4 regions of the Paenibacillus sp. WLX2291 genome follow, and region 3 is predicted to be linked to each of the others. Evidence: riboswitches for the same ligand, from Rfam matches in the RefSeq annotation. Region 3 holds a riboswitch; each other region holds the start of a gene.
The links. A riboswitch is a leader RNA that binds a small molecule or an ion and turns the genes downstream of it on or off. The one in region 3 is predicted to bind thiamine pyrophosphate.
Positions count from the first base shown of each region.

Region 1: another riboswitch for thiamine pyrophosphate. It lies ahead of ACDE64_RS01770 (ABC transporter substrate-binding protein); the one in region 3 lies ahead of thiC (phosphomethylpyrimidine synthase ThiC).
Region 2: another riboswitch for thiamine pyrophosphate. It lies ahead of ACDE64_RS13420 (thiamine phosphate synthase); the one in region 3 lies ahead of thiC (phosphomethylpyrimidine synthase ThiC).
Region 4: another riboswitch for thiamine pyrophosphate. It lies ahead of thiM (hydroxyethylthiazole kinase); the one in region 3 lies ahead of thiC (phosphomethylpyrimidine synthase ThiC).

Region 1 is NZ_CP176755.1:422,750-425,940, reverse strand. It holds gene ACDE64_RS01780 (Spo0E family sporulation regulatory protein-aspartic acid phosphatase) at 1-111, opposite strand, end outside; gene ACDE64_RS01775 (pyridoxamine 5'-phosphate oxidase family protein) at 509-925, opposite strand; TPP riboswitch at 1,314-1,422, shown strand; gene ACDE64_RS01770 (ABC transporter substrate-binding protein) at 1,513-2,586, shown strand; gene ACDE64_RS01765 (MTH1187 family thiamine-binding protein) at 2,706-2,999, shown strand; gene ACDE64_RS01760 (ABC transporter permease) at 2,996-3,191, shown strand, end outside.
Region 2 is NZ_CP176755.1:3,140,674-3,143,864, forward strand. It holds gene thiO (glycine oxidase ThiO) at 1-477, opposite strand, end outside; gene ACDE64_RS13420 (thiamine phosphate synthase) at 467-1,192, opposite strand; TPP riboswitch at 1,558-1,665, opposite strand; gene ACDE64_RS13425 (hypothetical protein) at 1,871-2,776, opposite strand; gene ACDE64_RS13430 (serine/threonine protein kinase) at 3,190-3,191, opposite strand, start outside.
Region 3 is NZ_CP176755.1:1,826,327-1,829,517, reverse strand. It holds gene ACDE64_RS07845 (M42 family metallopeptidase) at 112-1,149, shown strand; TPP riboswitch at 1,207-1,310, shown strand; gene thiC (phosphomethylpyrimidine synthase ThiC) at 1,552-3,191, shown strand, end outside.
Region 4 is NZ_CP176755.1:4,662,701-4,665,891, reverse strand. It holds gene ACDE64_RS20035 (DUF1129 family protein) at 1-99, opposite strand, end outside; gene ACDE64_RS20030 (alpha/beta hydrolase) at 582-1,412, shown strand; TPP riboswitch at 1,511-1,612, shown strand; gene thiM (hydroxyethylthiazole kinase) at 1,750-2,583, shown strand; gene thiD (bifunctional hydroxymethylpyrimidine kinase/phosphomethylpyrimidine kinase) at 2,605-3,191, shown strand, end outside.

The sequences.
Region 1 (3,191 bases), 1.4 Mb from region 3:
CTGTTCTGACTGATCAATCACCCGGTGATCCCGAATGCCATGTTCGGCTGCCATCTGGTTCAGAATGCGGCGCTCCTGCTCGATTTGCTGTTCAATCTTTTCCAGGTCCAAGGAAAACACCTCCCGTAAAATACCCCTTCCAACGTGCATGCTCTGTCTGATTACGGGCATATTTTCCATCACCATATCCCGCGATTGTATGGTTTGATCTGCGAAAGAATGCTGCTTCATCTATATGTCTTAGTTGTTTACATTAAATTGTTGGTATTATATTGGTTATACCTTACTTTCATGTGACGTTTCAAGTTCCTACAGTACCTATTTTATCCTTATTTTGGAAACAAAAAATGACAAAAAATCCGGTTTGGAATTTTGTATTTCGGGATAGAAATTTACAAAATTCGTCACCGGATTTTACGAATGCCTACTATGACAAGGATTTACCTGTGTAACAAAATACGACAGCAAGGCTGATCGTATCTCTTAGGTGTAACCGCAACCGGCAGGATTAGCCCTGCCAGGTTTGCTTATTGCCGTCCTGATCGGTATATTCGATTGTTTGTGGTTTGATATCCAGTACGACATAATCGGGATCATCCGGTCCAGAGAACCATTGCTTGAAATCGTCTTTCCAGACGCGCTGCTTCAGCTCGGCATCATCAGACACCGTTGCCGTTGCCTGTACTTCAACCACTTCGTTATTGCCGCCTTTTTCGTAACCTAGCAGCAGATAGCAGTTCGGGTTTTGTTCCAATTCTTCAACTTTATGCGTTTTGCGATCCGTTGCCAGATGGATGTTCAATCCTTCATTGTAGAGCGCCATATAACGAACTTTCGGCTTGTTATTCTCTACTGTACCAAATGCACAAAATGGATTGTCAGACAGGGCTTTGATGATTGCTTGTTCTTCGATGGATGTACTCATGATCAAGCTCCTTTCGCAAGTGGGAAGATAAGGTATTGGTTGTTCCAGATTCTGCTTCTATCATGGACATGTATCCTGATCACTCAGTTGTATTCGTCCTATGACAACGGATATACATACGTATGATCCGTTAATGGTATAAAAAATACTTCATTGCATACATACCCGATGCGGCTGGCAGTGAACCTGTTACAGCTTGTTTTGGGACGGTTCGGTGCGAATGTATCGCCTGCTTGCTGTTGTATTAGCATCCGTTTACTATGAACATCCGCTTTCTCATTCCAACGGTTCAGCCCGCGGTTCAGCTGTATGTTTCGACGATACGCTCGCGGCTGACCTGCTGGACAGTTATGCCCTGCTCGTCTATAATTACAGCTAGAAAAAGCGCATATCTGTCTAGGGGAGCTGGGAAGCCGGCTGAGAGTGTATTCCAACAATACTGACCCTTATACCTGATCTGGATAATGCCAGCGTAGGAAGTGAAGCATGCCATGTATGTCTACTCATATATGCACCTATGTCGTCCCTGTCCGGGGCGCTTTTTTTATATAACAAGCACGATATTCAGAGGGGAGTCTTACCGAAACATGAATACATTACGCAACAAAACAGGTGTGCTGATTCTGCTGTCTCTGGTGCTACTGATAACTGCCTGCGGACAACGCAGTAGTGATAGTCAGAACAGCACTGGCAGCACTGACAACGGAACTGCATTACAAGATGTGCAGGTCGTGCTGGATTGGACGCCGAATACGAATCATACCGGTCTGTATGTAGCTCAAGAGATGGGATATTACAAGGAAGCTGGTCTGAATGTGAAGATCATTCAGCCCGGTCAAGGCGGCGCAGATACGATGGTCGCTTCCGGTCAGGTGCCGTTTGGCATTAGCTATCAGGAGAGCGTGACGCAGGCGCGTGTACAGGATGTGCCGCTCGTCTCACTGGCAGCAGTCATTCAGCATAATACGTCCGGCTTTGCCGCTCCGGTAGATCGCGGCATCAAGTCGCCGAAGGATATGGAAGGCAAGTCATACGGCGCATGGGGTTCACCGGTCGAAGAAGCCGTCATGAAGTCGATCATGGACACAGACGGCGGTGATGTTAGCAAGGTGAAGAGTGTGAATATCGGCGATGCAGACTATTTTACAGCTGTCAAAAAAGGCATTGATTTCGCGTGGATCTTCTACGGCTGGACGGGAATCGAAGCCGAGCTGCGCGGCGAACCGCTCGATATGCTGTACGTCAAAGACTACTCACCAAATCTCGACTATTACACACCGGTTATCGTAACGAACGAGAATGAGATCAAAAACGATCCCAAACTGGTGAAGGCATTCATGTCTGCCACAGCCAAAGGCTATGCATATGCCATCGCCAATCCCGACAAAGCTGCTGATATTCTAATCAAAGCCGTTCCCGATCTCGATCCCGAACTGGTCAAAGCAAGCCAGAAGTGGTTATCGCCGCGCTATCAGGATGACGCTGCTCAGTGGGGTCTGCAAAAAGAATCCGTCTGGGCAGGTTACGCCGACTGGATGTACAAACAGAAGCTATTGGAGCAGCCGCTAGATGCAAGCAAGGCGTTTACTAATGACTTCTTGCCGTCCGCTTCGGCAACGACCCAAGACACTACGACCACAACAGATACTACAGCAAAATAAATAGTCATTTCCGTATACAAGCATCATTTGCATATACAGGTATTGCAAGTTTGCCATACCATATCGTCGTATAACAGGTTTCATCATCTCTCATCTTTGTATTCAAGGAGGCAGATTCCATGTCCAAGACACTACTCAGCATTCAGGTCATTCCCAAAACACAGCCCGGCGAGGATTCTTACGATTACGTCGATGCCGCGATTGAAGTCATTCAGTCCTCTGGCGTTCCCTACGAAGTACATCCGCTGGAAACGACGATGGAAGGCGAATTGGAGGAGCTGCTGGATATCGTGCGCCGTATGCATGAAGCACTGGTCGCCAAAGGAAGTCCCAGCATCATTTCCCAGATCAAAATCGCCCATAATCCCACCGGCATCAGCATGAACGGTCTAACGGAGAAATACCGAGCATGACGGTACGTGAATGGTGGAAAGGCATATGGCCGCCCTCAGGGGCGGTCGTTTTGTTACTGTTGCTCTGGCAGGCGGCGACGTCGCTGTTCGGAATTGAGGATTGGATTCTACCCGCTCCGCTGCAAATTGCGCATGAAGCGTCCAGCAGCTATGAACGGCTGCTTGGGCATACGTGGGCGACGCTCAAGCTGA
Region 2 (3,191 bases), 1.3 Mb from region 3:
CTTAGGAATTAGCTGCAACTCATCCGGGTTGTACATCATACCTTGCTCTGCCCGTATATACGGCTCAACATCTGCCAATCGTATAGCATTCCACCATTCCAACCCTTGCTGCGGGCTAGTATCGGCAGCATTCCCTATAGAGGCAGCAACATTTATAGTGTTGGCAGTATCTTCAATTGGTAAAAGAAATCCTTCCTTGCGCAAACCAATGTCGATTCCAGTGCAGTTATACAAACGCTGCGCAAGCGCCGGATACAATGAACGACTGCGTAATGCGAGTCGCTGCAAATCCTGATGCACAAAATGCTCAGACGATGCAGCCAACATTCCACCTGCTGCACCGGAAGCTCCTGCTGCTGGTCGTTGTTTTTCTACTATCGCGACGTTTGCTCCACGGCTCTGACATTCCAGTGCAATCGCTGCTCCAATTGCGCCCGCGCCAACGACAATCACATCGTACTGTCCTTCATGTCTCATGAATGCCACTCCCTGTTGTCCCGTTCATCTCTCGTGGACGTTTGTTGTAAACTGCTTGTTGCGCAGAACCAGTCTGTTGTATAGCATCTGCATATTGTTGGACTGCTTGCAGCGGAGAACTGGCAGTGAATATGGAAGACATCACCGCTATGCCAGCCGCACCAGCAGCATGTAATTCTGCACAATGATGTGGCTGTATGCCGCCAATTGCGATTATAGGCATATTTGTTGCTGAACAGACTTTTGCCAGTTGCTCTACTCCGCGCGGTTCGACTCCGTGCTTGGACTGGGTAGCGTAAATATGTCCGAATATTGCATAATGACAGCCTTCCTGTTCTGCTTCCCATGCACGTTCAACACTATGAACGGAACGACTGATCGTTAATGAAGATGATTGAGCAATGTTGTGATTGGATTTGGTCGAAGATTTGTTGTCTGACTCAATGCAATCACTGGCGGTATACATAGCTGCAAATTCTGGTAAATGTACACCTCCAACCCCTAATTCCAGCGCCAATTGCGGATGATTATTAATGACAATCAAAAAAGCAGGTATATCTCGCAGCAACATCTGCTGAACGGTCTGTATGATTTGTTGCTCTGTCCAGCTTTTTTCACGAATATGGATTGCTGTCACGTAAGGATGAATACGTACACTAATGTCTATCACACCTTGTTGCGTTAGCGTACCGGGAGTCACTACATGCAGTTCCATTGGATCACCTTCTTTGTATGCTTCGTTTGTATAACTGCCTTGCAGATACCAATATACGCAAAACAGCCACCTTCCAATTGGAAAGTGGCTGTTTATTTTATCGTTATGAAATAAACAGGGTTTGCACTCGGATTCACCTGCAAATCAGTGATCCTTCTGCTACCCAGAGCAAAGGCAGATTCATGAGGTTGAAGATGATCATAATCTATTCCGGTTAACTATTATATTCACATCATTTACCGTATTATATTGCCTGATCGCGATCCATCCCATAGTAACTATCATGTAATAGAATATAACCGATCATGCTGATACAACATTAGATGCTATTTAAAACCCGGAATACGTCTTCATTTCCTCATATCGGATATGCTCTTCCACTTCCCTACGCTGGTATGATCCAGATCAGGTCCAAAGGGTTCGTCAGCAGTATGCTGTCATCTCAGCCTATAAAGGCTCCCCTAGTGCATATGGATATGCTGTTGTCGTTTGAAACATTCTCATCTTAGCAAACCTGTATCAATAAAGCAAATGAAGCTGCTATTTTCATATACAGGTTTATCGCTGTTTATGTAAATGCACCCTGGGTGCACTTTATAATCTGCTAGTTACAATTTATTATTTACCATCTGTTACATGATTAAGCTTAGCAGGTTCAGGAAGTCGATCTGTTTACAATCAAACGGGAGAATATACAAGCGATGGCATTTTCAATGCCAGATGACGAATCCGATGAATGCTAGACCGTTCACCCGCCAGTACGGCTTGCTGTGGCAAAGCTGCATTTTCCTGTTGCTCAAGCTGTTCGAGAATACCCGATGTCAGCAAAAACGATTGTCTGAAAAATTGACCCAATTGTTGCTCTGGCCAATCGAGAACAAGCCGATTTCGCATAAAAGACAGCAGGCGTTGTACATTCCATGCATCCTGTAAAGGCTGGCAATGATTCAGTGTGTATAACTGGCGCTGCAACCCAAAACGACGACTGATTTCGGTTTCTGTCAGTTTGCCTTTCGGTTGATATGCTCCGATTACCGGCATCCATGAAGAACTCCATTCCCAATCCGCATATAATGGGTTGGCAAAAAAGTTGTGCAAGGACTCGCGGTTTTGTCCCAGATTCACAACTACGAGGTCTGCCAATTCAAGCAATGGCAGCTTGTCTTCGCCACAACCTGCATCCATTAACACCAAGTCATAATGATGACTTGCCGCCTGAAATAGATTGTTCCAAAATACAGGATTGCGGTTTGCTTCGTTGTGAGCATGTTGTGTTCCTGCCAGTAAATGAAGCCGATCACGTACTAGCGGCACCATATAATCGGTCACATTGCCTGCATTCAGAATACCTGACTGCTGCAAATAATGCAGACGATCAATGCCAGGCCCGTTCTTCCAGATGTCTGCCACTGGCTCGCTCAAATCCGCTGTAATTCCATATTCTACACCATGTCCACGTTCATCATTATGGCAGAGAAGCAGACGTGCCCTGTATTGCAATGCAGCTGTAATCGCAGTAATAACTGTATGCGCAGACGTTTTACCCTGTCCGTTATCCGGACTCCAAAACATAACCGTCGTCATATTCACTCCTCCTTATCTCCCTGGCTATCCGTGGGATCATAAGCAGTCGGTTTATGATCCTGTTTGTGCGTTTGTGTATACAGGCAACAGAATTGATAGCACATCAGATTGCAATCGATAATGATCATTGGTGCAAATATTTTCTGTAAAAAGTGATGAATCATTGCAACCTTTATCGCAGCCTGTATTGATGTCTGTACAATGTTTGCAGATGGCCCGTATGTGGTATGATGTTTGCTACGAATAGAGAGTGAATAGATGTGGATGAGTTCGCAGATAGCCGTTTAGTACAGCTTATAATATATTACTATTGCTTCAAAGTGATAAAAGGCCGAGTATGGAATGATCTTATGTACCCTGTCCAGTGAATCTACGTCTGAGACTTTTTGCATTCTAATTGTTGAATATCAAATTT
Region 3 (3,191 bases):
TGGCTAAGCTTAGGCAAAACTGGTATGTTGTTTATATTGTGCCTTTGGAGGCTCACTGGAATTTTGACTATGTCGTACAGCCTGTGTTGACTGTGCAAAAGGAGATTGAACATGTCCATTACGATGAACCGCGAGTACACCCTTTCCCTGCTTCAGCAGCTGCTGGCAACGCCTAGCCCGACAGGCTACACGCATCACCTGCTAGCAACACTGCATGAGGAAGCACTCAGACTGGGAGTACAGGCGGACTATAACCATAAAGGCGGATTGATTCTGACGCTTGCTGGTCAGGATGATTCACGCACGATTGCATTAAGCGGTCATGTCGATACGCTAGGTGCGATGGTTCGTGCTGTCAAACCGGATGGCAAAATCCGCATGACCATGGTCGGCGGTTTTACGATGAATAGCATTGAAAATGAATACTGTATCATCCATACTCGCAGTGGCAAAATGTACACCGGCACAATCCTCTCTACCGAGCCGTCGGTGCATGTATATGATCACGCGGAAACGTTAAAGCGAACGGAAAATCATATGGAAGTGCGAATCGACGAGGTTGTTGCGTCGAAAGAAGATGTCGACGCACTTGGCATTGCGGTGGGCGATTATATCTCCTTCGACGCGCGTCCGGTAATGACAGATAGCGGATATATCAAATCCCGCCATCTGGATGATAAAGCGAGTGTTGCCGCCATGTTCGGGCTATTGGAATCGGCGCATACTCACCAATGGAAGCCGCGTCATACAGTGAAATTACTCATTTCCAACTACGAGGAAGTTGGTCACGGCACCGCCTATATTCCAGGCGATATCGACGAGATGATCGCGGTTGATATGGGCTGTATCGGTGATGATCTGTCATGTAAAGAAACGGATGTATCGATCTGTGTCAAAGACAGCTCCGGTCCTTACGATTATGAGATGACTGGCAAGCTTGCTGAGTTGGCACGGCGTGAACAGATTCCGTTTGCGCTTGATGTGTATCCACATTACGGTTCTGACGCCTCTGCTGCACTGCGTGGTGGCAACAATATCCGGGCGGCGTTGATCGGACCCGGCGTACATGCTTCGCACTCTATGGAGCGTACACATAGCGATGCCGTTATTAACACTGCACGTCTGCTAGCAGCTTATATTACCGAATAATCACTATCATGGCAAAGGTTGACAGAACGTTTGCCGACCAAGTATAGTGTACAGCGAGACATCCACTAGGGGCGCCCGTATGGGCTGAGATAAAGCGTAGCTTTGGTCCCTTTGAACCTGATCTGGGTTATGCCAGCGTAGGAAAGTGGTGCAATGATGACCGGCTTATTTTGTTTGCCTGTGGTCTTATTTGCCGCTTCCGTTCGCCGGAGGCGGCTTTTTGTCGTGTTCGGTGAATCGAAGAAGATAATAGGATAATATATGCAAGCATGGCAAACATGTCGGTTGCGGATTGCAACTGATGTATTGGTTACATACTGTACTGGTTGCCGCCCCACCATATTCCCTACTCAGCAGTCTACGATGGATGTTATCCGTATAACTGTAGGAGGATTTTTGACTATGCCTATTCTAACAACCCCATTGCCCGGTAGCCGCAAAGTGTATACAATCGGCTCACGTCCCGACATTCAGGTGCCAGAGCGCGAGATCGCCCTTTCACCGAGTGAATTACGCGGTGTGGAAACTGCCAATGCACCGCTACGGGTGTACGATACGAGCGGACCGTACACTGACGAGCAATCAACCATTGATATTCGTCGGGGATTATCTCCACTGCGCGCAGGCTGGATTGCTGAACGCGGTGATTGTGAGCCGGTTGATGCGCGAACAGAGCAGCCAGAGGATAACGGATTCACCAGTATGGAAAAAGCGGAGCTGCACGGCGCGGAGAAGTTTCCAGACTACGGGCTCCAACCTCTACGTGCCAAAACGGGACATAATGTGACCCAGCTACATTACGCTCGCCGTGGCATCATTACGCCGGAGATGGAGTATATCGCTATTCGCGAAGGGATGACGCCGGAAGTGGTACGTGCCGAGATTGCTGCCGGACGTGCAATTATACCTGCGAATGTGAATCATCCTGAGCTGGAGCCGATGATTATCGGACGCCGGTTTCATGTGAAGATCAATGCCAATATCGGTAATTCGGCAGTTGCTTCCTCTATCGAGCAGGAAGTGGAGAAAATGACATGGGCGACGCGTTGGGGCGCAGATACGATTATGGATCTCTCCACTGGCAAAAATATTCATACGACGCGCGAATGGATTATCCGCAATTCGCCAGTGCCGGTCGGTACAGTGCCGATTTATCAAGCATTGGAAAAGGTCAATGGTAAGGCGGAGGATCTCAGCTGGGAGATGTATCGGGACACACTAATTGAGCAGGCAGAACAGGGTGTGGATTATTTTACGATTCATGCCGGGGTGCTATTACGTTATATTCCGCTCACTGCGAAGCGCGTAACCGGCATCGTCAGTCGCGGCGGATCGATTATGGCAGCGTGGTGTCTGGCGCATCATCGAGAGAACTTTCTGTATACGCATTTTGCAGATATTTGCGAGATTATGAAGGCGTACGATATTAGCTTTTCGCTGGGGGATGGACTACGTCCGGGTTCTATTGCGGATGCGAATGACGAAGCTCAGTTTGCTGAGTTGGATACGCTAGGTGAGTTGACGCAGATCGCTTGGCAGCATGATGTGCAGGTAATGGTTGAAGGTCCAGGGCATGTCCCGATGCAGCTCATTCAGGAAAATATGGATCGACAGCTGGATGTGTGCAAGGAAGCCCCCTTTTATACACTCGGTCCGCTAACAACAGATATTGCGCCGGGCTACGATCATATTACGAGTGCGATTGGAGCAGCCATGATTGGCTCGATGGGGACGGCGATGCTCTGCTATGTAACACCTAAGGAGCATCTCGGTCTGCCGAATCGCGAGGATGTCAAAGAGGGCGTTATCACGTACAAAATTGCTGCGCACGCTGCCGATCTCGCCAAAGGTCATCCGCGCGCCCGTTATCGGGATGATGCACTGTCCCGCGCGCGGTTTGAATTCCGCTGGCGCGATCAGTTTCATCTATCACTCGATCCCGAGCGGGCGATGAGTTATCACGATGAGACACTGCCCGCAGAAGGTGCCAAATCAGCACATTTCTGCTCCATGTGCGGCCCGAAATTTTGCAGTATGAAGAT
Region 4 (3,191 bases), 2.8 Mb from region 3:
AACATAGACGATCACATCATCATAATAGTTCAGATTTTCCGTATTGAGCTGATCCCGGATCACATTGATGTCTTTGACCAAATGACGCACTGTACTCATAGCTGTTCCTCCATTTCTCGCTAGATTTTATGATAGTTAAACCGCCTGTCGTCTGACAGTGAATGTTACGGACGAACATGCGGATCATACCTGATATGCAGGATATGTATATTCACTATTACCCGGAATACACGGGATATGTCGCAGGTTATGATGCCATGCGCAGGGCGCTCTGCATCTGATACATATAGCGCTTGCAATCGTACTTGCACGCATGTACCGATCAACCCGGAAACCACTATTTTGCCACACTTTCGCAAGATTGACAATTCACTCGGCAAAATGATATTATAGGAATATAAATAAAACTTACTAAACATATCGGAATTATTTAATTTTAAATGAAATTGTCCATTTGGTTTGCACTTTGCGTTGTGTAGCTGACATGTAGATGGACAGATCTAACAATAGAGGAAATGGATATCGGAGCGCTGATGAAGCCATGCCTCATGCAGCAACCATACAGACAAGGAGGAATTACCATGGAACGGAATATTACGATTCGTCATCATGATGTAGATCTGGCAGCCAGTATTCATTACCCGGCGCAGGAGCACAAGTCGGAAGGCAAGGGTAAAGGGCGAACACCGCTGGTCGTGATCTGCCACGGGTTTATCGGCAATCGGATCGGTACAGATCGCCTGTTTGTCAACAGTGCGCGCGAACTGGCAGCAGACGGATACATGGTTGTTCGTTTTGACTATGCGGGTTGCGGTGAGAGTGGTGGTCAATATGGTCAACAGGGCATTGAGTCCATGGTTGAGCAGACGCGTACCGTATTGGATTATGTCGTCAACTGCAATGATATTGATCCAACGCGTGTAACGTTGCTCGGTCACAGTCTGGGTGGTGCGGTAGCGCTGCTGACTGCGGTGCGGGATCGCCGTGTGAATCATTTGGTGCTCTGGTCGGCGGTTGGTCATCCATTTAACGATATTGTCAAAATCGTCGGTCGCGAAACGTATGAGCAGGCGGTCATTCAAGGGGAAGCAGATCATCAGAGCTATACGTTCACGCCGGCTTATTTTGAATCGTTGGGCAACTTCCAACCGTTCCAAGAAGCACGCCGGTTTACTGGCGATGTGCTGGTCGTGCATGGCACAGGCGACGATGTGATTCCGGTCGACTATTCGTTCCTATACCAAAAGGAATTTTGGACACGGACGGAAGGTCGCTGTGATAAGCAGATTATTTTTCAGGCAGACCATACGTACTCATCCGGTCCGCATCGACGCGAACTGCTGGATCATACGCGCCAATGGCTTGCCGAGCGCGAAGCGGCACAGACACAGTGGCAGCACTGGATGATCTGAGTATCGTACACCGATCCTTTTTTGCCAAATGATCATGAGCGTGATATGGTAAACATGCAACAACTAGTATAGGCACAATCAAACTGTATAGGTTATACGCATTTCACTAGGGGAGCCTGACGGCTGAGACGGAATATTGTTCCGGACCCTTGGAACCTGATCTGGATGATACCAGCGGAGGGAAGTGGAACATCGATTCGTTCATGCAACAGACAGCCATTGTGATCATAACATGGCGGTTTCTAGTGAAAGGATACGACCCACCTGTCTCCTACGGGAGAACGGTGGGTCTTTTTGCGTTTGTTTGTATTGTAAACCATCTGAAGGAGGAAATAGAATGTCTTTTTTGCGAACGGTACGGGAGCGTCAGCCGCTTGTTCACAATATTACCAATGTTGTCGTTACGAACTTTACTGCGAATGGATTGCTGGCGCTGGGCGCCTCGCCATTTATGGCATTTGCACATGAGGAAGTAGAGGATGTAGCAGCGATGGCAGGAGCCGTCATGCTCAATATCGGTACGCTTGATCCGTATGTCGTGCAGTCGATTTTGTTAGCAGGCAAAGCGGCGAATCATGCCGGTGTACCGGTAGTATTCGATCCGGTAGGTGCCGGAGCGACGCCCTACCGCACCGCTTCTGCTCAGCAAATTACGGAAGAAGTGCGCGTCGATATTGTGCGCGGCAATGTGGCGGAAGTTGCCAACGTCATTGGAGAAGCGTGGCAGATCAAAGGCGTCGATGCAGGCGGCGGAGATGGCGACCGCGTACAACTGGCAATTCGGGCGGCGCGCCAGTTGCACTGCATCGTGGTCATTACAGGTGCTGAGGATCTGGTGACAGATGGGGATCAAGTGTATGGCATCGCCAACGGTCATCCTCTGCTCACACAGGTCACAGGAGCAGGTTGTCTACTTAGCTCGGTTGTGTCTGCATTTGCTGCGGTTACGGATGGAAGTCGGGCGCAATTGTTGCAGTCGTCGGTAGCGGCGTTGACCTTTTACGGAGTAGCTGCGGAGCTGGCGGCGGAACGTGCCGGGCAGCATGGAACGGGTAGTTTTCAGATCGAGCTGTTAAATATGTTAGGTACGGTTACGCCGGAGCAAGTACAGCAGCGGGCGCGTATGACTCAGAAATCAGACATTCATCAGCCAGATCATCATCTATCTTGAACAGAAAGGAGAGAATATACGATGCGTATTCATCAGGCATTAACGATTGCTGGCTCGGATAGCGGCGGCGGTGCAGGCATTCAGGCAGATCTGAAAACATTTCAGGAGCTAGGAGTATACGGTATGTCCGTAGTGACCGCTGTTACCGCGCAAAATACTGCCGGCGTACAGGGCGTATATCCTGTTGAGCAGCAAGGTGTGGTCGCGCAGCTGCATTCCATCGGCGACGATCTACAGCCGGATGCGGTGAAGACCGGCATGTTATTCAGCGCTGACATTATTCGCGAAGTGGCAGCAGCCGTGCGACAGTATGAGTGGAGCAAGCTGGTAATCGATCCCGTGATGGTGGCAAAGGGCGGTTCCGTACTGCTGCAACAACAGGCGATGCAAGCGCTCATTCAGGAGCTATTGCCGCTGGCGGCAGTCATCACGCCCAATGTACCGGAAGCGGAACTCTTAACGGGTAACACCATCCGCACACTAAGCGAACGCGAACAGGCGGCGCGGCAACTTGTTCAGATGGGCGCTCGTGCCGCCGTTATCAAAGGCGGGCATGATACATCCACCGCGCAAGCAGTCGATGTACTGTTCGACGGTACGCAATTTCA